2 regions of the Vibrio sp. STUT-A11 genome follow, and region 2 is predicted to be linked to the other one. Evidence: riboswitches for the same ligand, from Rfam matches in the RefSeq annotation. Region 2 holds a riboswitch; the other holds the start of a gene.
The links. A riboswitch is a leader RNA that binds a small molecule or an ion and turns the genes downstream of it on or off. The one in region 2 is predicted to bind lysine.

Region 1: it holds a riboswitch for lysine, as region 2 does, so the genes downstream of both, lysC (lysine-sensitive aspartokinase 3) here and tet(35) (tetracycline efflux Na+/H+ antiporter family transporter Tet(35)) in region 2, are expected to answer to the same signal.

The regions. Positions count from the first base shown of each region.
Region 1 covers NZ_AP026763.1:358,367-374,891, reverse strand. The annotation lists gene csrD (RNase E specificity factor CsrD) at 1-263, opposite strand, end outside; gene OO774_RS01750 (single-stranded DNA-binding protein) at 500-1,039, opposite strand; gene OO774_RS01745 (LuxR C-terminal-related transcriptional regulator) at 1,317-1,961, shown strand; gene galU (UTP--glucose-1-phosphate uridylyltransferase GalU) at 2,141-3,013, shown strand; gene uvrA (excinuclease ABC subunit UvrA) at 3,162-5,984, shown strand; gene OO774_RS01730 (PglL family O-oligosaccharyltransferase) at 6,052-7,830, shown strand; gene OO774_RS01725 (alanine--glyoxylate aminotransferase family protein) at 7,881-9,002, opposite strand; lysine riboswitch at 9,231-9,409, shown strand; gene lysC (lysine-sensitive aspartokinase 3) at 9,514-10,866, shown strand; gene metH (methionine synthase) at 10,930-14,610, opposite strand; gene OO774_RS01710 (sodium:proton antiporter) at 14,803-16,161, shown strand; gene OO774_RS01705 (IS4 family transposase) at 16,289-16,525, shown strand, end outside.
Region 2 covers NZ_AP026763.1:2,139,786-2,156,310, reverse strand. The annotation lists gene OO774_RS10130 (inosine/guanosine kinase) at 1-1,217, shown strand, start outside; gene OO774_RS10125 (H-NS family nucleoid-associated regulatory protein) at 1,340-1,747, opposite strand; lysine riboswitch at 2,339-2,519, shown strand; gene tet(35) (tetracycline efflux Na+/H+ antiporter family transporter Tet(35)) at 2,628-4,229, shown strand; His leader region at 4,409-4,546, shown strand; gene hisG (ATP phosphoribosyltransferase) at 4,598-5,494, shown strand; gene hisD (histidinol dehydrogenase) at 5,500-6,792, shown strand; gene hisC (histidinol-phosphate transaminase) at 6,808-7,848, shown strand; gene hisB (bifunctional histidinol-phosphatase/imidazoleglycerol-phosphate dehydratase HisB) at 7,917-8,990, shown strand; gene hisH (imidazole glycerol phosphate synthase subunit HisH) at 9,027-9,641, shown strand; gene hisA (1-(5-phosphoribosyl)-5-[(5-phosphoribosylamino)methylideneamino]imidazole-4-carboxamide isomerase) at 9,655-10,392, shown strand; gene hisF (imidazole glycerol phosphate synthase subunit HisF) at 10,374-11,147, shown strand; gene hisIE (bifunctional phosphoribosyl-AMP cyclohydrolase/phosphoribosyl-ATP diphosphatase HisIE) at 11,144-11,779, shown strand; gene OO774_RS10075 (YchJ family protein) at 12,174-12,677, opposite strand; gene OO774_RS10070 (EAL domain-containing protein) at 12,774-13,988, opposite strand; gene lpxH (UDP-2,3-diacylglucosamine diphosphatase) at 14,097-14,825, opposite strand; gene OO774_RS10060 (peptidylprolyl isomerase) at 14,874-15,368, opposite strand; gene cysS (cysteine--tRNA ligase) at 15,572-16,525, shown strand, end outside.

The DNA.
Region 1 (16,525 bases), 1.6 Mb from region 2:
GTCGTCAGCGTCATTTCTACAATGTTGCTGGCCTGCAGCATTTTGGGCATCCAGCGCTGCATGGAGTATGCCGCATCCGGATCTTCCATCTCCTTATCGACCACCTCAACGATCCCTTCTAAATAATGGGTAAGATATTCTTGCCCAAGCCGTTTAAAAGAGAGGGTGCCGCCGACAAACAAAATAAACATTGCGCAGATCACGATCATGGTGACAAAAGCCACCAGCCGCGTGCTTAGTTTAAGCGTTGGGGTATACCTCATGAACACCGAATTCCTTTTCTATTCACTATATACCTTATTGAAATACTTATACTTGATTGATATTTAATAAACAATCGTATTAGTTTGATTGTGAGAGGCATAATGTTTTTACCACTACAGTCTAGTTAGCGGCAAACATTTCGATCACTTGAGAGCAGCTAATACTGTTCAGTATGGGACACCGATAATAAAAAAGCCGCGATATTCGCGGCCTTTGAGATTCTATTCAACAAGGATCAGAACGGAATATCGTCGTCAAAATCCATTGGTGGCTCATTGTACTGCTGCTGAGGCTGCTGTGGAGCCGATTGCTTTGGAGCCTGTTGTTGAGGCGCATTGTATTGCGGTTGCGCTGGTTGCTGAGGTTGACCCCAACCACCTTGCTGTGACGGCTGGCCGCCCATAGCTGGTGCGCCACCTTGAGCTCGGCCACCAAGCATTTGCATTACGCCATTGAAGCCCTGAACAACAACTTCAGTTGAGTAACGGTCTTGACCGTTTTGGTCTTGCCATTTACGAGTTTGAAGTTGGCCTTCAACGTAAACTTGTGAACCTTTGCGTAGGTATTCGCCAGCAACTTCCGCAAGTTTGCCAAACAGCACTACTCGGTGCCACTCAGTTTTTTCGCGCTGTTCGCCAGTCGCTTTATCACGCCATGAATCAGAGGTCGCAATAGTAATGTTTGCTACTGCACCACCATTCGGCATGTAGCGAATTTCAGGGTCATTGCCTAGATTCCCCACCAAAATAACTTTGTTAATTCCACGGCTGGCCATGATGTGCTCCGTTTCAATCTGGATATTTAAAATTTTAGCGCATTAGAATAACACGCTTTAATGACTAGGTTAAAGTCTAATACTATTGTGTTCTATCTGGCGCTTATCTAGAACCAAAAACTCTATTCAATGATCACAGGTAACATTTTTAATTTACGTTGCAGACATCGCGACGTGAACCTTTGAATCTGAACGCATTTATTCACCAAGCATATGGCTCTGATGCTTCTTTGATGCCAACGTACTACCTCCTCTGAATATTGGGAGATTTGACCTTATGAAAAAGTCAGCTTATGCCAGAAAGCTATTTCTGATCAGTATGGAAGAGAATGCCCACCTGAAGGTATCAGCACTGGAAAATTACATCGAGCTAGATATCCCAGTTATCTCGACGGATGCTTTAATGGAAGCGAAACCGAAACATCGTAATAAAATCTTGCTCATCGATTTCAGTGAGCATAAGTCACTTGTTCAGTCGATTAAGAATTTACCACTGATGTGGAAAAACTTTGAAACGGTTGTTTTTAATGTCCCTAAGCGTTTGACGACAGATGAACTGCTCTCTTTCGGTCAGCTAAAAGGCGTATTCTATGCTGAGGAATCGCTTGAGCGAGTCGGTGAAGGGTTAAAAGGTATCATTAATGGCCAAAATTGGCTGCCACGAAATGTGTCCAGTCAACTTCTTCACTATTATCGTAATGTCATCAATACTCATACTGCACCCGCGACCGTAGACCTTACCATTCGAGAACTACAAGTGTTGCGCTGTCTTCAGAATGGGGCATCGAATAGCCGAATGGCAGAAGAGTTATTTGTGAGTGAGTTTACGATTAAATCTCACCTGTACCAAATATTCAAAAAACTCTCTGTGAAGAACCGCGTACAAGCCATTGCTTGGGCAGATCAGAACCTGATGTCTTAATTAACATAACTTACCGTGACCTAAGTTAATGCGGCTCTAACACTTAGTTCGATCCGCTCATGCTTTTTCCGGTCTCTGCCTCACATTTTTTCCTACTTTATTCATGATTAAGACATAACTCTCGTGTTAAAGTTATGCGCAAATTCTTGAAGATAATGACGAGAAAGGAAATCCCCCCAATGATTAAAAAATGTCTGTTCCCTGCTGCAGGCTACGGTACGCGCTTCCTGCCTGCGACCAAGTCAATGCCAAAAGAGATGATGCCAGTAGTGAACAAGCCATTGATTGAATATGGCGTCGAAGAAGCAATCCAAGCTGGTATGAATGGCATGTGCATTGTGACCGGTCGCGGTAAACACTCAATCATGGATCACTTTGATAAAAACTACGAGCTAGAGCATCAAATCAGCGGCACTAACAAAGAAGAGCTGTTGGTAGACATTCGCGAAATCATTGAGTCAGCGAACTTTACCTATATTCGTCAAAGAGAGATGAAAGGTCTTGGGCACGCTATCCTTACTGGCCGTGAGTTGGTTGGCGATGAACCCTTTGCAGTCGTTTTGGCAGATGACCTTTGTGTCAATGAAGACGAAGGCGTTCTGGCTCAAATGGTCGCTCTGTTCAAACAGTTCCGCTGCTCTATTGTCGCGGTACAAGAAGTCCCAGTTGAAGAAACCCATAAATACGGCGTTATCGCTGGAGAGATGATTAAAGACGATATCTTCCGTGTTGACGACATGGTAGAAAAACCTGAACAGGGCACCGCACCAAGTAATCTAGCCATCATCGGCCGTTACATCCTGACTCCTGACATTTTCGAGTTAATTGAAAACACCGAGCCTGGCAAAGGTGGTGAAATCCAGATTACGGATGCGCTGCTAAAACAAGCCAAAGCAGGTTGCGTTCTTGCGTACAAATTTAAAGGTAAGCGCTTTGACTGCGGTAGCGTAGAAGGTTACATCGAAGCAACGAATTACTGTTTCGAAAACCTATACCTAAAAGATGAGAAAAAGTCTGAGCTAGGTAGACACGCGACTCAACGAGAAGCATAAGCTTTTCAAACTTATCACTTATTCCCACATGATTAAGCCCAGCTCAAATGCTGGGCTTTTATTTACTGTTTTTTTGTCCAGTATTCCTTTGCACATTTATCACACTATGTAATACTTGCCCAACTTGGTTATACATAGAGCAAAAACGATGGATAAAATAGAAGTTCGCGGTGCCCGAACCCATAACCTTAAAAACATCAACCTGACTATTCCTCGCGATAAACTGACGGTTATTACTGGATTAAGTGGTTCCGGTAAATCTTCCCTCGCTTTCGACACCTTATATGCGGAAGGTCAACGACGCTATGTTGAGTCTCTCTCAGCTTATGCGCGTCAGTTTTTGTCTCTTATGGAAAAGCCCGATGTCGATCATATCGAGGGCTTATCACCAGCTATTTCAATCGAACAGAAGTCGACGTCTCATAACCCACGCTCAACCGTAGGTACAATTACCGAAGTCTATGACTACTTACGTCTGCTTTATGCCCGTGTCGGTGAACCTCGCTGTCCGACCCACCACACACCTCTTGCTGCCCAAACCATCAGCCAAATGGTGGATAAAGTATTGGAATTGCCTGAAGGCAGTAAAATGATGCTACTGGCACCCATCGTTAAAGAGCGTAAGGGTGAGCACGTAAAGACGTTAGAAAACCTCGCCGCACAGGGGTTTATCCGCGCCCGAATTGACGGTGAAACTTGCGATCTTTCCGATCCACCGACACTCGAATTACACAAAAAGCACACTATTGAAGTTGTCGTCGATCGTTTTAAAGTTCGTGCGGATCTACAACAACGTTTAGCGGAATCGTTCGAGACCACACTGGAGTTGTCTGGCGGAATTGCTGTCGTCGCGCCAATGGATGGTGACGGTGAAGAGATTATCTTCTCAGCAAACTTTGCTTGTCCGAAATGTGGCTACAGCATGCAGGAATTAGAGCCTAGACTATTCTCATTCAACAACCCTGCGGGAGCTTGTGGGACTTGTGATGGTTTGGGTGTGCAGCAGTATTTTGATCCAAGCAGAGTCATTCAGGATGATTCATTGAGTCTGGCACAAGGTGCAATCCGCGGCTGGGATCAAAAAAATTATTACTACTTCCAGATGCTCACATCGATTGCGGATCACTATGGTTTTGATCTTCATGCGCCGTTTAATTCTCTGCCAAAGAAGACGCAAGAGATCATATTAAAAGGTTCTGGCCGTACGGAAATTGAGTTTAAGTACATTAATGATCGTGGTGACATTCGAGTTAAACGTCATCCATTTGAAGGCATTCTGAACACGCTCGAGCGTCGTTATCGAGACACGGAATCCAACTCTGTTCGTGAAGAATTAGCCAAATATATCTCGACGAAGTCTTGTTCAAGTTGTGGCGGTACACGTCTGCGTCTTGAAGCGCGTAATGTATTTATTGCCGACACGACACTGCCAGAGATCGTAGAACTGAGCATTGCCGATGCCCTGGCCTTCTTCCAGGAACTCAAGCTGGAAGGACAGCGTGCACAGATAGCTGAAAAGGTCATGAAAGAGATCAATGACCGCCTGCAGTTTTTAGTCAATGTGGGGCTAAATTACCTCAACTTATCCCGCAGCGCTGAAACCTTGTCAGGTGGTGAAGCGCAGCGTATTCGCTTGGCAAGCCAAATTGGTGCTGGCCTCGTTGGGGTAATGTATGTACTTGATGAGCCATCGATTGGCCTCCACCAGCGGGATAATGAACGTCTGCTAAAAACACTAACTCACCTGCGCGATCTGGGTAATACTGTTTTAGTTGTGGAACACGATGAAGATGCGATTCGCTGTGCCGACCATGTAATCGACATTGGTCCCGGTGCTGGCGTTCATGGTGGTAATGTCGTAGCAGAAGGCACAATGGCGGAGATCATCGCTAATCCTAATTCACTAACAGGCCAGTATCTTAGTGGTGTAAAAGAGATTGCCGTACCAAAAGAGCGCACTCCTCGCGATCCTAAGAAAACCGTCGAGCTTATTGGTGCAACGGGTAACAACCTGAAAAATGTTAACTTGTCAGTGCCAGTTGGTCTGTTTAGTTGTATTACCGGCGTGTCAGGTTCAGGCAAGTCAACGCTGATTAATGATACTTTCTTCAAGATTGCTCATACCCAATTAAATGGTGCCACAACTGCACATCCATCACCTTTCAAATCGATAAAAGGTCTGGAGCACTTTGATAAAGTCATCGACATCGATCAAAGTCCAATCGGTCGCACACCTCGTTCTAACCCTGCTACGTACACTGGCATTTTTACTCCGATTCGCGAATTGTTTGCTGGGACGCAAGAATCACGTTCACGCGGATACAAGCCAGGACGCTTCAGTTTTAATGTTCGAGGCGGTCGTTGTGAGGCGTGTCAGGGCGATGGCGTAATCAAAGTAGAAATGCACTTTCTGCCGGATGTCTATGTTCCTTGTGATGTATGTAAGGGCAAGCGATACAACCGTGAAACGTTGGAAGTTCGCTACAAAGGCAAAACGATTGATGAAGTTTTGGAGATGACGGTAGAAGACGCTCGCGAGTTTTTTGAACCCGTACCGGTCATTGCACGTAAACTGCAAACTTTAATGGATGTAGGCCTGTCTTATATACGCCTTGGTCAAGCGGCAACAACACTGTCCGGCGGCGAAGCACAACGGGTGAAACTGGCCAGAGAATTATCCAAACGTGATACTGGCAAAACGCTCTACATTCTGGATGAGCCAACCACAGGCCTGCACTTTCATGACATCCAGCAATTATTATCGGTACTGCACCGTCTGCGTGATCACGGCAACACTGTCGTGGTCATCGAACATAATCTGGACGTAATAAAAACAGCCGACTGGGTTATCGATCTCGGCCCTGAAGGTGGCCAAGGCGGTGGAGAGATCATTGCTCAAGGCACACCTGAAGATGTGTCTTTGGTCGAAGGATCACACACAGCGCGCTTCCTTAGTCCTATGTTGAAATAGAAAAAACAGGTAAAGTACCAAGACCAGCCATTGCTGGTCTTTTTTCATTCAAAACAACGCAATGTCTATGGCAACTATACATGTAAGTGGAACAAGGCTTTCACCACAAAAAGTTCAGGCTCCTCTCAATCGCAAGTTTCTCCTCTCTTTGGCAGTACTGTTTGTACTGGCAATGCACTTTTTTATGCCAAATCCAGGTGGTTCAGGATTGGCGTTATCCTTCAATGTGACTTCCTGGATAGCGTTTAGCTTTGTGTTAGGGATTGGCTGTTATCAACTCGCCCGCAATCAAGCGTTAAGATATTCAAAACTGACTATCGGCTTGTTTATCAGCGTCATCATTATGACCGTTCCGATTTTTTATCCAAATGCGAATAGTCACTTAGCCGCCAACAAACTTATTGGCCTGTGGAGTGGCTTACTATTTTTCGTTGTATTGCAGCAATTCCATTTCAGCAATAAGCATCGTCAACGAATCTTGTGGTTTATCGTGTTGGCTGTTGTGATCGAAGCCATTTTCGGTCTGACACAATATCTCTACTTACAACCCGGTAACCCTTTCGGCTACAACACCATCGCCAACCGTCCATATGGCATATTTCAGCAACCCAATGTCATGGCCAGCTTTCTCGCAACAGGTTTAGTCATTGCCAGTTACTTACTGGCACGTCAGCCATACAAGTACGATCGCAAGCTCAGTGATGTCTATTTACTCTATGCCGTACCCGTTTTAACCATCCCTTTGATCGTTGCTCTTGCCTCACGAACTGGTTGGCTGGCTTCTCTGTTCGCGGTCCTGCTGATTCTCCCGTACATGTACCGCTACAATACCAAACGACGCTTCACTCATTGGGTGATTTCTCTTGTGACAGGTCTGCTGTTATCCGTTGTGGTCATGCACATCGCTTTTCCTCAAGGCAACGGTTTAGCGGCAGAGAAAGTTAACATGGAGTCAGCTCGTACTTACACTTTCCCGCAAACCTTAGATATGGTGATTGAAAAGCCGTTCACCGGATATGGCTACGGAAAGTTTGAGTCAGAGTACATGCTTTACACCGCTCGCCAACATGCGTTAAACGAGAAATACCCTGCTGGGTTACCCGCAATGGATCACCCGCACAATGAATTATTGTATTGGGCCGTAGAAGGTGGGTTACTGCCTGTTTTAGGTATCTTCTTGGTTATGACATTAGTGCTGCACAGAATCTATCAGGCCAAACGGGGGACACGTTTAGCGTTAGTGGCATTGTTTATTCCAATTGTGCTGCACTCTCAGCTTGAATACCCGTTTTATCACTCGTTAGTGCATTGGGTGATCTTTATCATCCTGCTTTATTGGGTGGATCAGCGAGTTGCGCGTTATCGCCAGGTCGGTTTCACTAAAATCACCAAAAGTTTGCTACGCATAGTAAGCTTATCTCTGCCTGCCGTGTTTACGTTCTACATGGTGAGTGCCTTACACACCAATTACATATTGACGAAATTTGAAACAACACGCCCGACGAACCCAGATATTCTGAATCAGGTCAGCAATCCAGTGGTCTGGAAAGATAGATTCGACTGGGATGTGTACAGCACTTTCCTCAATATCGGTTTACATAAACAGGATCCAAGCTTGATTCAGCCATATATTGACTGGTCATTGAGCATCATTAAAGATAAGCCACGCCCAGCTTTCTATAACAATTTGATCTTGGCTTATCAGGGGCTAAACGACAGCAGTAAAGCGGAACAAATTCGTGCTGAGGCGCAGTTCTTATTCCCTCAGGTAGATTTCAGTAAAGTAAATTACCAGCCACTATCACAAGCTCAATCTGCTTCACCTGAGCAGTCAGACGAGCAGTAAAGAAACGAAAAAAGCGAAGGATAACCTTCGCTTTTTTACTTCAGATGTCGCTACTCTGTTAGCGACTCTTCCAGCGCTTTCAAACATAGAGCAACGTTTTCTGGACGAGCTGCATAGCCCATCAAGCCAATACGCCACGCTTTACCTGCCAACGCACCAAGACCAGCGCCAATTTCCAGGTTGTAGGTTTCTAGTAAGTGAGCTCGAACCTTCGCTTCATCAATGCCTTCCGGTACGTAAACGGCATTTAATTGAGGTAAGCGATATGCTTCTTCTACAACGAATTCAAAACCGAGTTTTTGTAGGCCGTCTTTCAGTTTCTCATGCATCAATTGGTGACGAGCCCAGGCATTTTCCAAGCCTTCATTTTGCAGAATCAATAACGATTCATGCAAAGCATACAGGCTATTCACTGGTGCGGTATGATGGTAGCTACGTTTACCTTCTCCGCTCCAGTAACCAAGCACTAAGCTTTGGTCAAGGAACCAGCTCTGAACAGGTGTTGTTCTCGATTGAATTTTATCAATTGCCGCCTGAGAAAATGTCACCGGAGACAAGCCAGGAACGCATGACAAACATTTTTGGCTGCCTGAGTACACCGCATCCAATTGCCATTCATCGACTTTTAACGGTACCCCACCTAATGACGTAACCGCATCAACAATAGATAGCGCATTGTGCTGTTTGGCTAATTGGCCCAAAGCTTGAGCATCGCTGACCGCACCTGTCGAGGTTTCTGCATGAACAAACGCCAAAATTTTTGTATCAGGGTGCTGTTGCAGTGCTTGTTCTACTTTATCGACAGAGACTGGCGCGCCCCACTCGTCATCAACCAAAACAACTTCACCACCAGCACGAACGACGTTTTCACGCATGCGCTCACCAAAAACACCATTTCGGCATACGATAACTTTGTCACCTTTCTCGATAAGGTTAACAAAGCACGCTTCCATGCCTGCACTACCTGGTGCAGAGACGGCAATCGTGAATTCGTTTTCTGTCTGGAAAGCATATTTAAGCAGTTGTTTTAACTCATCCATCATGGCAATAAATAGAGGGTCCAGGTGACCAACCGTTGGGCGACTTAGCGCTTGTAGTACTTGCGGGTAAATATCCGAAGGGCCAGGTCCCATTAAGATACGATGAGGGGGGATAAAGCTTTGGATCGGCATGTGAGCTCCTTTGTTTGACGTTACTTAACCCGAGTGAGGACAATAGTTTTTAGTATTTTGAGTAAGTCTCGGGGATCAAAGAACTCACACTAATGGATTTTGTAGGGCTCGGCAATTAGCCTTATGTATTGAGTTCACACCACTGTCACAAATTCGCTAATAAAAAATTGCAGGATCATTGAAATATTCATTGACATTATGACGCCAAAACCGTTCAATGTTTGAGCTTTATGTAGAAGAGGAGCACTACCCAGGTAGATGATTTGTGGAGCCTCAATTCCAATACCAATCATTCAGGGGGAGTAGTGCCGAGGTAAGTCAAATTTGCAGGGTTTGACTTGTCGGTTGACGTGGGTTGAATCCCATCAACTGTCATCAGCATTGTCTGATGAAGAGCTTCTGAGGGTAAAATATTTCAAATATCATTCTAAGTACCTCTCTTTTTGCTCTGTTCCTTTCCTCACTAATATATCGGATATATCTTACTTTTAGGAAGTCGTGGGAGAACGCAGTGAGCGCATTTAACGTAGCAAAATTCGGTGGAACCAGTGTTGCCAATTTCGAGGCAATGAGCCGTTGTGCCGCCATTATTGAAAACAATCCAAATACTCGCCTTGTCGTTAGCAGCGCTTGCTCTGGTGTCACCAACCTACTGGTAGAACTTGCCAATGGTGTTCAGGATCAGGAGCAGCGTGCCGAGTTGCTGCGTAAGCTAGCAGAAATTCATGATGACATCCTTAGTCAGCTAAGAGATGCAGCAGAAGCAAGCGCAGAGGTGTACGCTATCCTTGATACGGTAACCAGCCTTGCAGAAGCGGCGTCTATCCAAGCTAGCGCTAAACTGACGGACCATTTAGTGGCGTGTGGTGAGCTAATGTCGACGCACATTCTGGCTCAACTGATGAGAGAGCGTGGTATCAATGCGGTACGTTTCGATATTCGTGATGTATTGAGAACTGACGCGAACTTCGGACGTGCTGAGCCAAATGTCGAAGCGATTTCTCAACTGGCACAAGAAAAGTTAGTACCAGTCTGTCAGGAGTCAGTCGTCATCACCCAGGGCTTCATCGGCTCAGACAAAGAAGGTAATACAACCACATTAGGTCGTGGTGGCAGTGATTACAGTGCCGCACTCATTGCTGAAGGCGTAAAAGCTTCTGGCTTAGAAATCTGGACCGACGTTCCGGGCATCTACACAACAGACCCACGTATTGCGCCAAAAGCGTCACCAATCCCAGAGATCAGCTTTAGTGAAGCGTCAGAAATGGCAAACTTCGGTGCCAAGATCCTCCACCCTTCTACACTGGTTCCAGCACTACGCCACGACATTCCGGTGTTTGTTGGCTCTTCTAAAGATCCAGAGGCAGGTGGCACATGGATTCGTCACCAAGTAGAAAGCTCGCCGCTATACCGAGCTCTTGCATTGCGTTGCAACCAGACTATGGTCACTCTACGTAGTGCAAGCATGTTCCATGCATACGGCTTCCTGGCTAAAGTGTTCGAGATTCTGGCTAAACACAAAATTTCAGTGGACCTGATTACCACTTCAGAAATCAGTGTTTCGTTAACCCTAGACCAAACAGATACCTCTGGTGGTGCACCACAGCTACCTCAAGCCGTAAGAGAAGAACTAGAAGAGTTGTGTAAAGTAGAAGTAGAGCACGACCTATGCTTGGTAGCTCTTATCGGAAACAACATGAGCGGCAGCAAGGGATACGCCAAACAAGTATTCGGTACATTAGAAGACTTTAACCTGCGTATGATTTGCTACGGTGCGAGCCCGCATAACTTGTGCTTCCTACTGCACAAGTCAGAGTCGCAACAGGCGATTCAAAAACTGCATGCTGAGCTTTTTGAAAAATAAACACAGTTCATCTCACAATATAAAAAGGGCTGCCGAATGGCAGCCCTTTCTCTTTCCGTTGGATTAACCGTTAATATTCGGACCTAACCATTTTTCTGCTTCAAGCCTGTCCCAACCTTTACGTTCAGCGTAGCTTTCTAACTGATCTTCCTGGATCTGCGCGATCGCAAAGTAGCGAGAATCCGGATGAGAGAAGTACCAACCAGACACCGAGGCTCCTGGGTACATGGCATAGCTGGATGTCAAAGACATACCGATATTCTCTTCTACGTTCAGAAGATCCCATAACGGTCCTTTTTCCGTATGCTCTGGGCATGCTGGGTAGCCAGGCGCAGGTCGAATACCTTGGTATTTTTCACGGATTAGCTCATCGTTAGATAAATTCTCATCTTCAGCATAACCCCAGATTTCTTTACGCACATGCTCATGCAGATATTCAGCAAAAGCTTCTGCCAGACGATCGGCCACCGCTTGGATCATAATGGCATTATAATCATCACCCTTAGCCTTATACTCATCCGCAAGTTCACGCTCGCCAATTCCACCAGTGACCGCAAACGCGCCAATCCAGTCGTGCTTACCCGAGTCTTTTGGTGCGACATAATCAGACAAGCAGTAGTTAAAGCCTTTTGGTTTCTCAGTTTGCTGGCGAAGGTTACACAGGACTTTCGCGACTTCTGAACGCGATTCATCCGTGTACACTTCAATGTCATCTCCCACACTTGCCGCAGGGAACAGACCACACATGCCTCGTGCTTTCATCAGACCTTCGTTTTCAACACGATCAAGGAGTTCATTAGCATCATGGAACAAACGCTTTGCTTCTTCACCCACTTCTTCGTGATCGAAAATCGATGGGTATTTACCAACAAGTGACCAGGTCATAAAGAACGGGGTCCAGTCGATGTACTTACGCAAGGTTGCGACATCAAAATCGTCGAAAATATGAATCCCTGATTGTTTTGGTGCTGGAGGTGTATACGCCTTCCAGTCAATTGCCACTTTGTTTGCGCGAGCTTCTTCCAGAGTGACTGGCTTGGTTCGTGGCTTTTTACGATTGTGTTGATCACGCACACGCTCGTAGTCGGCATTTAATTTTTCGACGAAATCAGGTCGACGTTCATCAGACAATAGTGACGTACAAACACCTACGGCACGTGAAGCATTGTTGACGTAAACGACCGGATGTTTGTAGTTCTGTTCAATTTTAACCGCAGTATGCGCTTTCGACGTTGTCGCGCCGCCAATCAGCAATGGCAGATCAAAGTCAAGACGCTCCATCTCTTTAGCTACATGAACCATCTCATCTAATGACGGAGTAATCAGACCCGACAGACCGATAATATCGACGTTCTCTTCTTTAGCGACTTTAAGGATCTTTTCACACGGCACCATAACGCCAAGATCGATGATCTCGTAGTTGTTACATTGCAATACAACGCCGACGATATTTTTACCGATATCGTGTACATCGCCTTTTACCGTCGCGAGTAAGATCTTACCGTTGGTCTGACCGACCTGCTTCTCTGCGTCGATAAATGGTTCTAAATGAGCAACCGCCTGTTTCATTACACGCGCCGACTTCACGACCTGAGGAAGGAACATCTTACCTTCACCAAACAAGTCGCCGACCACGTTCATACCATCCATCAATGGGCCTTCGATGACCTCTAATGGTTTAGACGCATTAACACGAGCTTCTTCAGTGTCTTCAACGATAAACTCGGTAATGCCCTTAACTAGAGCATGTTCTAAACGTTTTTCGACTGGCCAAGTTCTCCACTCCAGTGCAGAGGCATCTTCCTCTTTACCCACACCTTTATCAGCGTATTCTGAAGCGATATCCAAAAGCCTTTCAGTAGCATCATCACGACGGTTAAGAACGACATCTTCTACCGCTTCGCGCAGCTTTTCAGGTACGTTATCGTAAATCTCCAGCTGACCAGCGTTAACGATGCCCATATCCATACCGTTTTTGAAACAGTGGTAAAGGAATACGGCATGAATCGCTTCACGAACGTAGTTATTGCCACGGAAAGAGAACGAAACGTTAGACACACCACCAGATATCATCGCATGCGGCAGGTCACGTTTGATGTCGCCAACCGCTTCGATAAAATCGACAGCGTAGTTGTTGTGCTCATCGATACCTGTTGCAACCGCAAAAATATTTGGGTCAAAGATAATATCTTCTGGTGGGAAGCCAACTTCATCAACCAAGATACGGTAAGCATTGGTACAAATTTCAATTTTGCGTTCACGTGTATCTGCTTGTCCGACTTCATCGAATGCCATCACGATAACAGCGGCACCATAGCGGCGAATCAGTTTGGCCTGCTCGACAAACTTCTCTTTACCTTCTTTTAGAGAAATCGAGTTCACGATGCCTTTACCCTGAATACATTTCAGGCCGGCTTCGATGACTTCCCACTTAGAAGAGTCAACCATGATAGGCACTTTGGATATTTCAGGCTCAGAAGCACACAGGTTCAGGAAGCGAACCATACATGCCTCTGCATCCAGCATGCCTTCATCCATGTTGATATCGATGATTTGCGCGCCGTTTTCCACTTGCTGACGAGCAACATCGAGTGCTTCATCATATAACTCTTCTTTGATTAAGCGCTTAAAGCGAGCTGAACCCGTTACGTTAGTACGTTCACCAACGTTAATAAACAAGGATTCTTTCTCGATGGTCAGTGGCTCTAGGCCAGATAAACGGCATGCAACCTGAAGCTCTGGTAACTGACGAGGAGTAACCTGATTAACAGCTTCTGCCATTTGGCGGATATGTTCAGGCGTTGTACCACAACAGCCGCCAATTAAGTTCAAGAATCCACTTTCAGCCCACTCTTTAACATGCTTCGCCATATCTTCAGGAGACAAGTCATATTCACCGAATGCATTTGGCAACCCGGCATTAGGGTGAGCAGACACGAAAGATTCAGATATGCGTGAAAGTTCTTCGACATATGGGCGCAGTTCATCAGGGCCAAGCGCACAGTTTAAGCCAAATGAGATAGGCCTCACGTGGCGTAATGAATTGTAAAAGGCTTCCGTCGTTTGACCAGATAGTGTTCGGCCAGATGCATCGGTAATGGTGCCAGAGATCATCACTGGAAGCTCGATACCAAGCTCTTCAAATACTGAATCCACAGCGAATGCACACGCTTTCGCATTCAAGGTATCAAAGATTGTTTCGATAAGAATTAAGTCTGAACCACCTTTGATTAAGGCTCGAGTAGATTCAGAGTAAGCTTCGACCAATTCATCAAAACTCACATTGCGGTAACCAGGATCGTTTACATCCGGAGAGATAGAACACGTACGGTTGGTTGGGCCCAGAACACCTGCAACATAGCGCGGCTTTTCCGGCGTTTTAGCCGTCCATTCATCCGCCACCTCACGAGCTAACTTTGCAGCTGCAAAGTTTATCTCCTCACTTAGGCTTTCCATATCGTAGTCAGCCATCGCGATAGTGGTCGCATTAAAGGTGTTGGTTTCTAAGATATCAGCACCAGCTTCGAGGTAAGCGCTGTGTATTTCTTTGATCAATTGAGGCTGACTCAGTACCAACAAGTCGTTGTTACCCTTTAGATCACTGTGCCAGTCCGTAAAGCGCTCTCCTCGATAATCGTGCTCTTCAAGTTTGTATCCCTGAATCATAGTGCCCATACCACCATCAATCAGAAGAATACGTTGCTTCAATTGAGCTTCAATCTGTTGTCTTACATTAGTTCCCACAGTACAGCCTCATTCCTTTCGTTATGCTGTCATCCTATCACACAAACTTCAGGAGTCTAGACGTCTAAATACAGATTTCATGATTATTTTATCGACCTCTTCTCTTATCAAATAATCACGAAAAAATGTTTGCTATTTAAGCAGCATCAGCCGAGAATTCCATTCATAAAATGTTACAAACAGAGTGTTCTAATGTCGGTCTATCATACTTTATGTTTTCTCTCCGCTGCTGCGATGCTAATAGCCTTTGTAAACAGCAAAATAGGAAAGATGCAAACCACCATCGCCATTACCGCAGGTTCAATGGTACTTTCTCTCCTCATCCTAATTGCTGGTCAAAATAACTGGTTCCATCTCACAGAGATAGCGACAGAAACAGTAACCAGAATCAACTTCGAAGACTTCTTGCTCAAAGGTATCCTTGGATTTTTGCTATTTGCAGGCGGCTTAGGAATTAAACTACCAAACCTGAAAGATCAGAAGTGGGAAATCACAGTATTAGCACTCGCAGCCACTCTGTTTTCAACATTCTTCATCGGTTTTGCTCTATATGGAATCTGCTTACTGATCGGAATTAAGTTTGACTTAATTTACTGCCTACTATTCGGTTCATTGATCTCCCCAACTGACCCGATAGCCGTTCTCGCCATTGTGAAAAAATTAGATGCTCCAAAACGTATCTCGACACAAATTGAAGGTGAGTCATTGTTCAATGACGGCTTCGGTCTGGTTATTTTTGTCACCTTATTTACTATCGCATTTGGCACTGAAGCACCTACCGTAGGCAGCGTCACAATGCTCTTTATCCAGGAAGCGATTGGGGGGATCTTTTATGGTTTCCTACTTGGCTTGCTGTTCCACTACTTAATTAGTGCGACCAATGACCACTCAATGGAGCTGCTACTTACTATTGGTGTGCCAACTGCAGGTTATGCTTTCGCAGAATACCTTCACGTTTCAGGCCCATTAGCAATGGTTGTATCTGGGATTATGATTGGCAACTGGACACGCTTTATTGGCTTCTCTAAAGAGAGTGAAGACCACCTCGACCACTTCTGGGAATTGGTCGATGAGTTTCTAAATGGCGTTCTGTTCCTTTTAATCGGTATGTCGATGCTGCTGTTCAAATTCCACCAAGAAGACTGGATCATGATGGCCATCGCCGTACCTCTAGTACTAGCATCACGTTACCTTAGTGTCTTTCTCTCATACATTGGCTTTAAGCGATACAGAAAATATAACCGTTGGTCAGTCAAGATCCTGACCTGGGGTGGCCTGCGTGGTGGTCTAGCGCTTGCAATGGCACTTTCTATCCCGTCAGGAATATGGGTCGTACAAGACAAGTTGATCGACGTAAAAGAGATCATCCTGGTAATGACTTACGCCGTGGTTGTGTTCTCTATTTTGATTCAAGGCTCAACCATTACACCAATGATTGAAAAAGCCAAAGAAGAAGAAAAGAAGATGGAGGAAGAGCGTAACGCTTTAGCCGCCTCCGAAACCAAAGAGCATAGCGTAGTGCAAGAGCCGAAAGAACAGCTTGAATCTTAACTGTCACTCATTACTCAAAAAGCAGCCATCGGCTTAATGCCGATCAGTTAAGCAATAAATGATCGGTTGAACGATCCTCCAACTCGTTTATAAAGGCTCTAAGAATTCAATCTTAGAGCTTTTTCTTTTGCAATTAACTACAGCCTTATCACTTGCTAATCGCTATGCACCAAACACTGAACAGCTGGGAAAGCTAAGTGATATTCTCTCCCCCGATTTTATTAACCAATGCCTTGAAACTACTGGTGTAGCAACTATTCGTAAGCGTCGAATCCCCCTTGATATGGCTGTCTGGTCTGTGATTGCCATGTCTTTGTATCGACAAGAGCCTTTATGGAGCATTGTGTCAAAAGCCCAACTGATG
Region 2 (16,525 bases):
AGATGACGCGTACTCACATCATCGGCATTGATCAAACTCTGGTCGATATTGAAGCAAAAGTGTCGACAGATGTGATTGAGAAATATGGTTTGAGTAAAGGTCACTCATTGGTTATTGATGATGCAACGGCAGAAGCGCTTTATCAGTATCTAAAAGAAGAGAACCTCATCACCAACGAATACGCTGGTGGTACGATTGGCAACACTTTGCACAATTACTCTGTTCTAGCTGATGATCGTTCTACCTTGCTTGGGGTAATGAGTCAGGACATTAGAATTGGCAGCTACGGCTACCGTTATTTGTGTAATACATCAAGTCGTATGGATCTTAACTACCTTCAAGGTGTTAATGGCTCAATAGGGCGCTGTTTTGCTCTTATTACAGAAGACGGTGAACGTACTTTTGCTATCAGCGAAGGTCAGATGAACCAACTTCATCCCGATAGCATCCCAGAGAAAATCTTCAAAAATGCGTCTGCGCTTTTATTGACTTCTTACCTCGTACGTTGCAAAGAGGGCGACCCAATGCCCGAAGCAACCATGAAGGCGATCGAGTATGCGAAAAAGTATGATGTGCCAGTTGTACTCACATTGGGTACAAAATTTGTAATTCAGGACGATCCTCAATATTGGCAAGAATTTATTCGTGACCATGTTTCTGTTGTTGCTATGAATGAAGATGAAGCCGAAGCTCTGACTGGTGAGTCTGATCCTTTAGCTGCATCAGACAAGACGCTGGACTGGGCAGATTTAGTTCTTTGTACTGCTGGTCCTGTTGGATTATTTATGGCTGGCTATACAGAAGATAACGCCAAGCGTGAGACCACTTTGCCATTGCTGCCAGGATCAATTGCAGAGTTTAATCGCTACGAATTTAGCCGACCAGCACAAAAAGACGCCTGTGAAACACCGATTAAAGTGTATTCTCATATTTCACCATATATGGGTGGTCCGGAAAAAATTAAGAATACCAATGGTGCAGGTGATGCGGCTTTGTCTGCGGTATTACATGACATGGCGGCAAATAAATACCATAAAGAAAATGTGCCTAACTCAAGTAAGCACACCAACGAGTATTTAACTTACTCTTCTTTTTCGCAAGTTTGCAAATACGCAAACCGTGCGAGCTATGAAGTGCTGGTTCAGCATTCTCCACGTCTTTCACGAGGCTTACCAGAGCGCGAAGATAGTCTGGAAGAGGCATATTGGGAGCGTTAATATAGTCTAAGTTAACAGCTCATTTACAAATGTAAAAAATGGCGCATTATGAAATGCGCCATTTTTATTTGTCTAATAGATACAAAAAAGGCTCCCTGAGGAGCCTTTTATATATCCAGAAATTAGATTAGGAAATCATCCAGTGATTTACCTGCATCAAGCTGCTCTTGGATTGCAGAAGGTGTACGACCTTGGCCTGTCCAAGTTTTTTCTTGACCGTTAGTATCAGTGTACTTGTATTTCGCAGGGCGAGGCGCACGCTTAGATTTTGCTTTAGTCTTAGTTTCGCCTGATAGCGCATTAATAAGAGCTTCAACGTCAATACCGTCTTGAGCAATTTTTTCTGCGATTTCAGCAAGCTTAGCTTCTTGCTCAGCTTGTGCTGCGAGTTCCGCTTCTTCCGCTTCTTTACGCTCTGCTACAACAGTAGACAGTTTATCTAGAGCTTCTTCCAATTGTTCAAGAGTCAGCTCACGAGAAAACGCACGAAGGCTACGGATATTTAGAAGTGTTTTAGTCAGCTCAGACATAACGATTCCTATTAATAGGTTAATGTGTTTGGCACCTTTTATCGTTACGATGAAATAATGCCATGCTACAAATAAATAGTAAGTCCTTATATTTAACTTTATCTTTTACTTATGTGCAAATACTAAATCATGATTTCGTTTAATTTTGGCCACTTTTTTAGAGAAAGTAATATTATTATTGAGAATTAAAACTTATAAGGTGGAAATTCAAGTTAGCCCGCATAATTTTAATCACAGAAATTGTGTAATTACTTTTATTAAGCGCCTAGATGCTTTTACTTGGCGGTAAAGATAAAGTCTCTTTGTATTCGCATTACATTTACCTTAATTATCAGTGTTACAAAAAACATGGGAATTGAATGTAGTAATAAAGTTTCATAGAAAGCGTAATTGAAATGATGTTAGTTGCACAATAATGATTTGGGTAACATCGGAGTGAGTTAACACTTTAGATTGGTTTAACTGAGTTTTATAGGTTTAATTTAGTTTGATGTGTTGCATTGACTCTCATCATAAGTACAATGGCGCCACCTGATGCAATATTACAGATAATTTGTTGCTAATTTGTATAATTGGCGGTCAATTGTTTTTTATTGCCGTAGAGGCGCAGTCTCGAAGAGTAGCTATTATTGGGGTGATGCCAATGAATAATAGTGGAAGGCGAAGATTGCCGAAGCAAGTAATCCATCAACATTACTTGTTGGGGTTGTATCCGAAAGGAACAACACTGCCATAGTATATTTACATTAAACTATGGAGCGCTACTGTAGGGTTGGGTGGAGTGTTCGCTTCCCTGTCGCTAAGTTCAACATGAGTACGTTTAAGTAAAACGTAACTTGTCTGCAGTAGATCTCTAGCCAAACTTTGGTTTTTGAAGATCATGAATTTAATAGATTTTTCTAGTTCTCCTGTTTCATTATTGCCACCGCTAGTCGCTTTGACTCTGGCGATCTTGACTCGTCGTGTATTAATTTCTCTCGGTGTTGGTGTCGTACTTGGTGCGGTGCTGCTAAATAGTTGGTCACTTGGTGATACCGCTAGCTATGTAGGTACTCAAGTCTCTTCTGTCTTTATTGAAGACGGCGGCCTTAACTCCTGGAATATGAGTATTGTTGGCTTCCTAATCTTGTTAGGGATGACAACGGCATTATTGACACTTTCTGGTGGTACTCGAGCATTTGCTGAGTGGGCACAATCTCGCGTTAAGAGTAAGCGTGGTTCTAAACTTCTTGCTGCCTTTTTAGGTGTATTCATCTTTGTCGACGATTACTTTAACAGCCTGGCGGTTGGTGCAATTTCTCGCCCTGTAACCGATCGCTTCTATGTTTCTCGCGCTAAGCTGGCCTATATTCTGGATTCAACTGCGGCTCCGATGTGTGTGATTATGCCTGCATCGAGCTGGGGTGCCTACATTATCACTATTATTGGTGGCATCTTAGTGTCACATGGCATCACTGAATACTCCGCTTTGGGTGCATACATTCGTTTGATTCCTATGAACTTCTACGCGGTATTCGCTTTATTGATGGTGTTTGCGGTTGCGTGGTTTGGCCTGGATGTGGGTAAAATGCGTGAGCACGAAATTTCAGCGTCTCAAGGCCGTGGCTTTGATAAAGATAAAGAGAACGATACGCCTGAAGCTCATGAAATTAACGAAGAGCTAGATATTCGAGAGAGCGAGAAAGGTCAGGTATCTGACTTGGTTCTACCTATCGTAACACTGATTGTGGCAACCATTGCGGCTATGATGTACACCGGCGGTCAGGCTTTGGCTGCGGATGGTAAAGAATTCGCACTATTGGGTGCATTCGAGAATACCGATGTGGGCATGTCTTTGATTTACGGTAGCTTGCTTGGCCTGGCGGTTGGTCTATTTACTGTGCTTAAGCAGGGTATTCCATTGGGTGAAATCATCCGCACGCTTTGGATCGGTGCAAAATCCATGTTTGGCGCTATTTTGATCCTAGTCTTTGCTTGGACTATTGGCTCGGTTATCGGTGACATGAAAACGGGTTCTTACCTGTCAACGTTGGCACAAGGTAATATTGACCCACACTGGCTACCAGTGATTCTGTTCTTGTTGTCTGGTCTGATGGCATTCTCGACAGGTACATCTTGGGGTACGTTCGGTATCATGCTGCCTATCGCGGGTGATATGGCGGGTGCTACCGATATTGCACTTATGCTGCCTATGTTGAGCGCAGTTCTAGCTGGTGCGGTATTTGGTGACCACTGCTCTCCAATTTCAGACACCACGATTTTGTCATCAACTGGCGCTCGTTGTAATCATATTGACCACGTGTCGACACAGCTACCTTATGCGCTATCTGTGGCGCTAGTGTCGTGCGTTGGCTTCGTTACTCTGGGGATGACGGCGTCTATCGCAATGTCATTCACAGCAGCCACTGTGACTTTTGTGATTGTGTGTAGCGTACTCTCTTGGTTGTCTAAATCGAAAATAGAATCATGCCAGAGTGCTTAACTGATTGAATTAATGATAAAAAATACAGGGGGCTTCGGCCTCCTTTTTTATTTGTACTATACAAATTGAATTTTTTTGAAATTAATAGTTGAAAAAAGCAATCAGCTTGGTTAGTGTTGTTTACCAACAGAACAACGAACCAGAGTCTAAATAAGTATGCGCAATTTTGTAATGAACATTCATCACCATCATCACCCAATCTAGTCTTTCGGGAGATGTGCGCATACCCGGGAGACAGGAAACTCCCGGAGGTTAAAATCAAAGAATTTCAGATTTAAAACCCTCGGGAGATAACATTCTTCCGAGGGTTTTTTCGTTTTTGGTTTAAAAAATAGTTAGTTTTCAATATCTTGTACAGGGACATAGCAATGCAATCACAACGCTTAAGAATCGCAATTCAGAAAAAAGGTCGTCTTAGCAAAGAGAGCCAAGCTCTACTTAAACAGTGCGGCGTGAAGTTTAATCTAATGGGTGAGCGTCTTGTGGTTCATTCAGAAAATATGCCAATTGATTTGCTACTCGTACGTGATGACGATATTCCAGGTCTGGTTATGGATGGTGTTGTTGACTTAGGTTTCATCGGTGAAAACGAACTGGAAGAAGTGCGTTTAGACCGTAAAGTACAAGGTGAGCCGTGTGAATTTGTTCAACTTCGCCGCCTTGATTTTGGTGGTTGCCGTCTGTCTATTGCCATCGATAAGGACGAAGAATATAACGGCCCTCAAGATTTAGCGGGCAAGCGCATCGCAACAACCTACCCACACCTGCTTAAAGCATACATGGATAAAGCCGGTGTACCGTTCTCAGCTTGTATGCTCACAGGCTCTGTAGAAGTTGCACCACGTGCTGGTCTGGCTGATGCGATTGCCGACTTGGTTTCAACAGGTGCAACATTAGAAGCAAACGGTCTTAAAGAAGCCGAAGTCATCTTCAAATCAAAAGCAACGCTTATTCAACGCTTGGGTGAGTTCGACGCGGATAAGACGGCGCTGATCAACAAGCTACTTACGCGTATGCAAGGTGTTCAGCAAGCAAAAGAGTCAAAATACATCATGCTGCACGCGCCAGCAGAAAAGCTGGAACAAATTAAAGCGCTACTACCGGGTGCGGAAGACCCAACTGTATTACCATTATCAGCAGACAAGCAGAAAATGGCGGTTCACTTGGTGAGCTCTGAGAATCTGTTCTGGGAAACAATGGAACAGCTAAAAGAGCTAGGTGCGAGCTCAATTCTCGTGCTACCAATTGAAAAAATGATGGAGTAAGGGTCATGAGAACAGTTGTTTGGCAATCACTGAGTGAGAATCAACAAGATTCGATTTTAGAGCGTCCTGCCATCGCAGAAGGCGCAAACATTACTGCTGCGGTTGCAGACGTTATTGCGAAAGTGCGTAGCGAAGGTGATGTAGCACTTGTAGAACTTACTGAAAAGTTTGACCGCGTGAAGCCGGATTCAATTCGTGTTTCTGCTAGTGAAATTGATGCAGCTGCCGATCGTCTGTCTGAGAAGATGAAAAGCGCGTTGAATCAAGCTTATGACAATATTGCTAAGTTCCACAAAGCGCAAAAGCCTCAGCCAATTAAAGTTGAGACTCAACCGGGTGTAATGTGTGAGCAAGTAACTCGTCCAATCCAAAAAGTCGGCTTGTACATCCCGGGGGGCAGCGCGCCATTGCCATCAACCGTTTTGATGCTTGGTGTACCAGCAAAAATTGCAGGTTGTCGCAAAGTGGTGCTTTGTTCTCCTCCGCCAATTGCTGATGAAATCCTGTACGTTGCAAAACTTTGCGGCATCGACGAAGTATACAATGTTGGTGGTGGCCAAGCGGTTGCAGCGATGGCTTACGGAACGGAAACGGTTTCTAAAGTTGATAAAATTTTCGGCCCAGGCAACGCGTATGTTACAGAGGCAAAACGCCAGGTAAGCAATGATTTCCGTGGCGCAGCGATTGACATGCCTGCTGGTCCGTCTGAAGTGTTGGTTCTTGCTGATGACACGGCTGACGCTGATTTTATCGCTGCTGACCTACTGAGCCAGGCAGAGCACGGTCCTGACTCCCAAGTAGTACTGGTTACTCCTTCTGCAATCATCGCAGACCAAGTAACAGATGCCGTACAACGTCAACTGAAACAGCTCTCGCGTGCGGACATCGCACAAAAGGCACTAGCATCAAGTTTGATCATTATCGCTGAATCCCTGACTCAAGCGGTTTCTATCTCTAACTACTACGGCCCAGAGCACTTAATTGTTCAAACTAAAAACCCGCGTGAGTTGCTGCCTCTGCTTGATAACGCTGGCTCTATTTTCTTGGGTGACTGGTCGCCTGAATCTGCGGGTGACTACGCGTCAGGTACGAACCACGTGCTTCCAACGTACGGCTACACTCGCACATACTCTAGCCTTGGCTTAGCGGATTTCTCTAAACGTATGACCGTTCAAGAACTCTCTGCTGAAGGCCTGAAAAACCTGGCTCCTACGGTTGTTACCATGGCGGAAGCGGAAGGTCTGGATGCACACAAGCGTGCAGTAACGATTCGTGTAGAAAAACTGGCAGCGAAGTAACAAGGAAACATTGAGATGGAAAAGCTAGCGCGTAAACAAGTCCAGGAATTAACGCCTTACTTATCTGCTCGCCGTATTGGCGGTACCGGTGATGTTTGGCTGAATGCCAACGAATCACCATTTGATAATGAATACAAAACCGATTTTGCTCGTCTTAATCGCTACAGCGAGTGTCAGCCAAAAGAACTCATTGCGGCATACGCTGCTTATGCTGGCGTGAAACCGGAGCAGACACTGACGTCACGTGGTGCTGATGAAGGTATTGAGCTACTCGTACGTGCTTTCTGTGAGCCGGGTGAAGACGCCATCCTTTATTGTCCACCAACTTACGGTATGTACTCGATCAGCGCAGAAACGATTGGTGTTGAGCGTAAGACTGTACCACTGACTTCAGACTGGCAACTTGATCTGGCGGGTATTGAGGCGAATCTCGATAATGTGAAGCTGGTATTTGTTTGTTCACCGAATAACCCAACCGGTAACTTGGTTAAGCGCGAAGACATCGTCTCTCTTCTTGAGATGACCAAAGATCGCGCGATTGTGGTTATGGATGAAGCCTACATCGATTTTTGTCCTGAAGCCTCAACGGTAGACTTACTGGAGCAATACCCGAACTTAGCGATCCTGCGTACGTTATCGAAAGCATTTGCACTTGCTGGTCTGCGCTGTGGATTTACGCTTGCAAATGAAGAGCTGATTAATGTACTTCTTAAAGTTATCGCACCTTATCCTGTACCTGTTCCGGTTGCAGATATTGCGACACAAGCATTATCGGAAGCCGGTTTAGCTCGCGCTAAGTTTCAGGTTCTGGACCTCAACGCCAACCGAGCTTACCTGCAAGTTGGTTTGACCATGATTCCTGGGCTCGAAGTGTTCGAAGGCTGGGGGAACTATCTGTTGGTGAAATTCCCAGATGGTGACGCGCTGTTCAAAGCTGCATGGGATACGGGCATTATTTTACGTAACTCGCCGATTGAAAACTGTGTGCGTATCAGTGTCGGCAATCGCGAAGAGTGCGAAAAGACACTTGGATTTATTCGAAACTACTATTCGTAAAGCCATAAAGTTACTTTGCTCTCACAATAGAGTGGGAGCCAACCAAGATTAGCAATAAGGATGTTCTAGTGAGCAAACAACAAAAAATCCTTTTTATTGACCGTGATGGCACACTGATCGTTGAGCCTCCGATTGATTTCCAAGTAGACCGCCTCGATAAGTTGAAATTAGAGCCATACGTGATCCCAAGCTTGCTTGCTTTACAAGACGCAGGTTACCGTTTAGTGATGGTGACTAACCAGGATGGCTTGGGTACAGATAGCTACCCACAAGAAGACTTTGATGCGCCACACAATATGATGATGGAGATTTTTGAATCTCAAGGCGTGAAGTTTGATGACGTTCTTATCTGTCCTCACTTTGACGACGAAGACTGCTCTTGCCGTAAACCTAAGTTAGGTATGGTGAAAGAATACCTTCAGGGCGGAAAAGTCGACTTCCAGAATTCGGTTGTGATTGGTGACCGTCCTACGGACCTTCAACTTGCTGAAAACATGGCCATCCGTGGTATTCAATACAACCCAGAGACCATGGGTTGGAAGCAAATTCTGAAAGATCTGACAGTAAAAGCGCGTGTCGCTGAAGTTATTCGTACAACCAAAGAAACGGACATCAGAGTTGCCGTGAATCTTGATGAGCAAGGCGGTAACGACATTTCAACGGGTTTGGGTTTCTTTGATCACATGCTTGATCAAATCGCAACTCACGGTGGTTTTCAGATGGTATGCAAAGTAGAAGGCGATCTTCACATCGATGATCACCACACTATCGAAGATACCGCGCTTGCACTTGGACAGGCACTGAAAGAAGCACTAGGCGATAAACGTGGTATTGGCCGCTTTGGCTTTAGCTTACCGATGGATGAGTGTCTGGCACAATGTGCATTAGATTTATCAGGCCGTCCATTCCTTAAATTCGACGCGGAATTTGGCCGTGAGCAAGTGGGCGATTTATCGACAGAAATGGTGGTGCACTTCTTCCGCTCATTGACCGATACGTTAGCATGTACTCTGCACCTGTCTTCTGCTGGCGACAATGATCACCACATCATTGAAAGCTTGTTTAAAGCCTTCGGCCGCACATTGCGCCAGGCGATCAAAGTAGAAGGTAACGAACTGCCAAGTAGTAAAGGCGTTCTTTAAGGCCATTTCTTAGCGTATTGATAGGAGAAGAGTTCAGTGACAGAACAAAAAGTTGTGATTATTGATACTGGCTGTGCCAACGTTTCTTCGGTGAGATTTGCCATCGAGCGCCTTGGCTACACAGTAACCGTTTCAAAAGACTCTCAAGTCGTCTTGGCGGCGGATAAACTTTTCTTGCCAGGTGTAGGTACAGCAAGCGAAGCGATGAAAAACCTTGAGGAGCGCGATCTAATCGAGCTGGTGAAAAAGGTCGAAAAGCCGCTTCTTGGAATTTGTCTGGGCATGCAACTATTGGGTAAGGTTTCTCAAGAGAAAGGCCAAAAAGCCGATGAGCTGGTTGAATGTCTGGGTCTTTGTGATGGCGAAGTGAAACTGCTTCAAACGGGCGATTTACCGCTGCCACACATGGGATGGAATACGGTTACTGCGAAACCGGGTAACCCGTTGTTTAAAGGCATCGAAGAGGGTGAGTACTTCTACTTTGTACACAGCTTTGCGATGCCAGTCGGAGATTACACCATTGCTGAGTGTAATTACGGCAATCCGTTCACCGCAGCAGTACAGAGCGGCAACTACTACGGAGTGCAATTCCACCCTGAGCGTTCTTCAAAAGCGGGCGCGAAGCTTATTCAAAACTTCTTAGAATTATAAAAAGGAATTTAGTGTGATTATTCCAGCTCTTGATTTAATTGAAGGACAGGTGGTTCGTCTTTACCAAGGTGATTACGGACAAGTAACTGAATACAAAGTTGATCCAGCAGAGCAGTTCAACCTGTATCATCAAGCGGGTGCAAATTGGCTGCATTTGGTTGACTTAACAGGTGCAAAAGACACGTCTGCACGACAGCTTGATCTGATTGCAAAACTATTGGCAAGCACTCCAGCCAACATTCAGATTGGTGGGGGGGTTCGCGTTGAACAGGACGTTGTGGATCTGTTAGAAGCGGGCGCTCAGCGTGTTGTAGTTGGCTCTACAGCCGTTAAACAGCCAGAGCTAGTAAAAGGCTGGATGGAAAAGTACGGAGCAGAGAAGATCGTTCTGGCTTTAGATATCAACATCGACCCGGATGGCACACGTAAAGTTGCTATCTCTGGTTGGCAGGAAGATTCTGGTGTTACGATAGAAGCGCTTATCGACGACTATCTGACCGTAGGGCTGAAGCATGTTCTGTGTACGGATATTTCTCGTGACGGCACGCTTGAAGGCTCTAACGTTGATCTGTACGTGGATCTTTGCAAGCAGTACCCACAAGTTCAGTTTCAATCTTCAGGCGGTATCGGTTCACTAACCGATATCGAAGCGCTGAAAGGCAGCGGAGTGGCAGGTGTAATCGTTGGCCGCGCATTGCTTGATGGTAAATTCACAGCAGAGGAGGCATTCACATGTTGGCAAAGCGAATAATTCCATGTCTTGATGTGCGTGATGGTCAGGTGGTGAAAGGGGTACAATTCCGTAACCATGAAATCATCGGTGACATTGTCCCTCTTGCGCAGCGCTACGCAGAAGAAGGCGCGGACGAACTGGTATTTTACGATATTACGGCATCCAGTGACGGACGTGTGGTTGATAAAAGTTGGGTGAAGCGTGTAGCCGAAGTCATCGATATTCCTTTCTGTGTGGCTGGTGGTATTAAATCTGCAGAAGATGCAGCGCGTATTCTGGAGTTTGGTGCCGATAAGGTTTCCATTAACTCTCCGGCTCTCGCGAATCCACAGCTGATTACGGATCTGGCTGATAAGTTTGGTGTTCAATGTATTGTGGTCGGCATCGACTCATACTATGACAAGGACACGGGAAAATATCAGGTTTACCAGTTTACTGGCGATGAAGAGCGTACCAAAGCAACACAATGGGAAACACGTGATTGGGTGCAAGAAGTACAAAAACGCGGCGCTGGTGAAATCGTACTGAATATGATGAACCAAGACGGCGTGCGCAACGGTTACGATATTGAGCAGCTCAATATGGTTCGTGAAGTGTGTAAGGTGCCTCTGATTGCTTCAGGCGGTGCTGGTGCGATGGAACACTTTGCAGAAGCTTACCAAAAAGCGAATGTTGACGGCGCATTAGCAGCGTCAGTATTCCACAAACAAGTCATCAATATTGGCGAGTTGAAACAGTATTTAAAACAGCAAGGTATAGAGGTACGAGTATGAGTTTTGCAGCCGCCGAAGTAAGTTCGCTACAAGAGCGAATCAACTGGGAGAAGGTGGATGGTCTGGTACCTGCTATCGTCCAGGACTTCGAGTCAAGCCAAGTTCTGATGATGGGTTACATGAACCAGGATGCACTGGTAAAAACGGGTGAAACAGGTCAGGTGACGTTTTTCTCTCGCACCAAAGAGCGTTTGTGGACTAAAGGGGAAACCTCGGGAAACGTTCTACAGCTGGTGAACATCTCACTCGATTGTGACAATGATACTTTGCTGGTTAAGGTGAACCCGATTGGCCCAACCTGCCACACGGGTACTACAACGTGCTGGGATGGGGATCCGCAAGAAGAGTCGCAAATGGTGTGGCTTCATCAACTTGAGCAGCTATTGGCTGCCCGCAAGGACGCCGACCCAGAGTCCTCTTACACCGCCAGCCTTTATGCCCGTGGCACCAAGCGTATTTCGCAGAAAGTGGGCGAAGAAGGCGTTGAAGTCGCGCTTGCGGCAACGTCGGGTGACAAGGCGGAACTAGTGTGCGAATCGGCGGATTTAATTTATCACTTAATGGTCTTGCTGCAAGACCAAGGCCTGTCTATGAACGACGTAGTGAATAAGCTTAAAGAACGCCATAAGTAAAAAAGATAGGGCCTAGGTTTTCAGAATCTAGGTCCTGGTTCCTAGGTACTAGGGGAGAATGCGACCAATTCAGTGATAAACGTAAGTTCTGGTGTTTATTGGTTTGGTATACGGATTACAGATTACGGAAATTTACCGCCCAATTAGGTCATCCTGTACAGCGACGAAGGAGCGTGATTCAGGATCTAATATCCGAGTTTGCTTTTATTAAGGGTGCCTGCTTTGGTTTACGTACCTACTGTTAGGAGATTCCTGATGTCGCTAAGGCTCCTCGGAATGACGGTTTAAAAGGAAGGCTTTAGGTGGTTGCAAAATAATCCGTAATCTTTTCCTAGAACCTAGAACCTAGAACCTAGAACCTAGAACCTAGAACCTAGAACCTAGAACCTTATTCCTACCCACAACACTTCTTAAATTTTTTACCGCTACCACAAATACATGGGTCATTACGGCCGACTTTTAGGCTGCTGACGGGCTGGCTCAGGCGTGGGTCTTGCTCTGGCTGTTCTTCTGGAAACGTACCGTCAATGTAGTACCAAAGGCTATTCTCTTTGACAAAGCGTGAGCGCTCACTCAGGGAGTAGCGTTTACCGTCTTCATTGAAGTAGGCGTTGAATTCAACAAACCCTTCATTTTCGTTGCTGCCTGCTTCAGCTTTTATCACTTCAAGCTGACACCAATCACTATCGATAGACTGCGCAATGCCTTCTCGCTGTGCTTCAGCATGACAACTCGGGTGATAAGTCGCGACCACATAGTCCACCAAACCCAGAACATGAGCACTGTAGCGTGAGCGCATTAGCTGCTCGGGTGTTTCTACGTTGGCATGGTTGCAATGGGCAATTTGACAGCATTGCTGGTAACTGAGATTGGAGCCGCACGGGCAAGAAGAAGACATAAAAAAGAAATCTCTATTGAATTAAACAGCCTCACGTTGGTGAGGTAATATGAGATGGATTATACACTGCAATTACTTTAGCAAAACAAGCAACAGCTAAGATCTTTGGGAAAGCAGTTCCTGAGCCCAGACGGTAGACTGGTTAAATGCTTCGACAAGTTGCTCTTCTGTGAGTCTTAGAGCCGCGCAATATTTCTCAACTCGCTCCCAGTTTGCTTGTTCATAATCGATAGTCATCGACAGCAAGTAACCCAATACACCTTTGTGGCTTGTGAGCGCTAATTTGATATCGTCATCCACAGGGATATCGTTGATCACATCGCTCAGGGGTTGATCGAGCAGCGAGTCAAGCAGTGAAAACATCCCAGTCAGGAAGGCTTGCCCCGGATCGTATTTCGTCTTCATCAGGCTCAGCAATAATTCGCACATTCGGGCGCGCTGGATTGCAAGGGTATACAGGGAATCCGGTTTGTCATCTTGGACAGAAGCGATGGCTACGAGTGAGATGAATCGTCGCAAGCGATCTTCACCCAAGTAAATCAGAGCTTGTCTGAATGACTTAATTTTGGTGGCGAGCGTATAACCGGAATTAACGTAAGTCAGTAGTTTGTATGAAAGTGAAAGATCAATAGAAAAGAGTCGTTCAACTTCATCAAAATCGATGGGCTTATCCGCAATCTCTTTACATAATTGGATAACTGCCAGAAATGAGGGTTTCAGTTGCTTTTTCTTGATCATCTCCGGTTTGCTGAAGAAGTAGCCCTGAAAGTAATTGAATCCCGCTTCTAGAGTTTGTTCAAACTCCTCATAGGTCTCGACTTTTTCTGCAAGAAAATCGATGTTGTAGTGACTAAGAGATTGAATGAAAATTGCCGCTTTTTCTATTGGCACCAAGCGAATGTCAAACTTGATAATGGATACATAAGGAAGAAATCGTTTCCAGGCTTTGGTCGGTACAAAATCATCCAAGGCTATTCTGTAACCATACTTATGCAAATGTTTAATCGCTTTAAACAGCTCTTCAGTTGGCTCGCAATCTTCCAGAACCTCGATAACTAATGAGTCTTTTGGAAACAACGTCGGAACCAGATTTATCAGACTCTGCTGGGGGAAGTTAACAAACCCCAGCTTGTTACCTAATGTATTGTAATGCGTCGATAGAAAATGATCGGACAGCAATCGACTGGTAGCCAGCTCAGGTTCTACTTCAGGGAAGGTATTTTTGGGGCCGTCGCGAAAGAGAAGCTCATAACCAATGGTTCGCTTTTCTCTATCTAGAATTGGTTGGCGAGCTACGTAAGAATACTTCAATTAGGTACTTCATTCTGCTTAACTGAGTCATATGATGATAACGATTTTTGGTAAAATATCTATGCTTTAAGTCCGAATATTGTAAGCTCTTAACAGGTTTTGCGTCATTTATGAGTTGAAAGGCCTTGTTTGTAGAACAAAATGGTCAGAATTTACTTGTAAAACTGAGCCTTGCGTATACCAGTCACCTAAAACTATGCGTGTTTTGTTAATTCCGTTAACGTCAAAATTATGTGTGTTGGGACGATGGGTATGACCATGAATCATCAGGTCGACACAATGTTGAGACATCACTTTCTCTACTTCGCTTTGGTTGACATCCATGATTTCTAAGGATTTGTTACTTTTGTCATCTCGAATATCTGATTGAACTTTGGCGACGATTTTTTTCTTTATAAACCATGGGATATGGTTGAAGACCCATTGCAACCATGGTTGGTGAACGGTTTTACGAAACTTCTGATAATCTATGTCGTCTGTACAAAGGGTATCGCCATGTAAGATCACCGCTTTTTTGCCATAAAGATCAATGGTACAAACATCATCAAGAAGCATAATCCCCGTTTGTTGGCAAAAACGTTTTCCTAACAGGAAATCACGGTTGCCTTGAATAAAGAAGACACGAACACCGCTGTCGGTAAGTGCTTTAAATTCGGTCCGAATTTGGTTTGCGAAAGGCGTTTTGTCATCGTCACCGACCCAAAACTCGAAAAGATCGCCTAATACGTATAAAGCGTCGGCTTTTGGGGCTTCTGTGCGCATAAACGTCACAAAACACTCTGTAATGTCAGGGCGTGACGGCGTAAGGTGCAGGTCTGATATAAATAATGTTGTCATAGAAATAAGGGGAGGCGATGCCTCCCCATTAAATTAAGTTCGTAAGAATTACTCTTCGATCGTTGTACCAGTGATTACCACGTCTTCTAGTGGTACGTCTTGGTGCATGCCGTAAGAACCAGTGCTAACGCCTTTGATTTGGTTAACTACGTCCATACCTTCTACAACTTCACCGAATACACAGTAACCCCAACCGTCTAGGCTTTCGCTACGGAAATCCAGGAATGTGTTGTTGTTTACGTTGATGAAGAACTGAGAGCTTGCTGAGTGCGGTTCCATAGTACGTGCCATAGCAAGCGTACCTACTTTGTTGCTAAGGCCGTTGTTTGCTTCGTTTTTGATTGGTGCACGTGTTGATTTTTCACGCAGACCTGACTCCATGCCGCCACCTTGAACCATGAAACCATCAATAACACGGTGGAATAGCGTGTTGTCGTAAAAACCGTCGCGGCAGTACTGTAGGAAGTTTGCGCTTGTTTCTGGCGCTTTCTCTTCGTTTAGTTGAATCTTGATGTCACCAAAATTAGTGTGAAGGGTGATCATGCTACTGTCCTTTACTGTGTTGTATTGAGCCCGAGATTCTAGCCTAAGTTATAACGCTTTAAAAACTCAGGAAGAAGAAATTAATTATTTTGTGCTTGAAGTTTAGCCGATTATCGTTTTATAGGTTAATTACTATTACCTAATAAGGTCGGAGTTGTTATACTCGGCCTTCTTGTATTCATTCACAATCATAGATAGAGATCATGTTAAAGATATATAACACACTCACAAGACAGAAAGAGGAATTCAAACCAATTACAGCCGGCAAAGTTGGCATGTATGTCTGTGGAGTTACCATCTACGATCTCTGTCACATTGGCCATGGTCGTACTTTTGTGTCTTTTGACGTTGTGTCTCGCTACCTACGTTACCTAGGTTACGATCTAACGTTTGTGCGTAATATCACCGATATCGACGATAAGATCATTAAGCGAGCCGCAGAAAACGGTGAATCTTGTGATTCATTGACTGAACGCCTGATTGGTGAAATGCACGCTGACTTCGATGCGCTAAACATGAAGCGCCCAGATATTGAACCTCGCGCAACTCAGTTTATCCCTGAAATCATTGAACTGGTTCAAAAGCTGATCGAGCGTGGTTTCGCATATGTTGCTGACAATGGCGACGTCATGTTTGAAGTAGGCAAGTTCGACGAATACGGCAAGCTGTCGAAGCAAGATCTGGATCAGCTTCAGGCTGGTGCTCGTGTTGATATCGAAACCGCGAAACGCAGCCCACTAGATTTCGTACTTTGGAAAATGTCGAAGCCAGGTGAACCAACTTGGGAATCTCCTTGGGGTCCAGGTCGTCCAGGTTGGCACATTGAATGTTCTGCAATGAACTCTTCAATTCTTGGTGACCACTTCGATATCCACGGCGGCGGCTCTGACCTTCAGTTCCCACACCACGAGAATGAGATCGCTCAGTCTTGCTGTGCACACGATACCAAGTACGTGAACACTTGGATGCACAGCGGCATGGTGATGGTAGACAGAGAGAAAATGTCTAAATCACTGGGTAACTTCTTCACCATCCGTGACGTTTTAGGTTACTACGATGCGGAAACAGTTCGCTACTTCCTGATGTCTGGTCACTACCGTAGCCAGCTTAACTACAGTGAAGATAACCTAAACCAAGCGCGTGCATCACTAGAACGT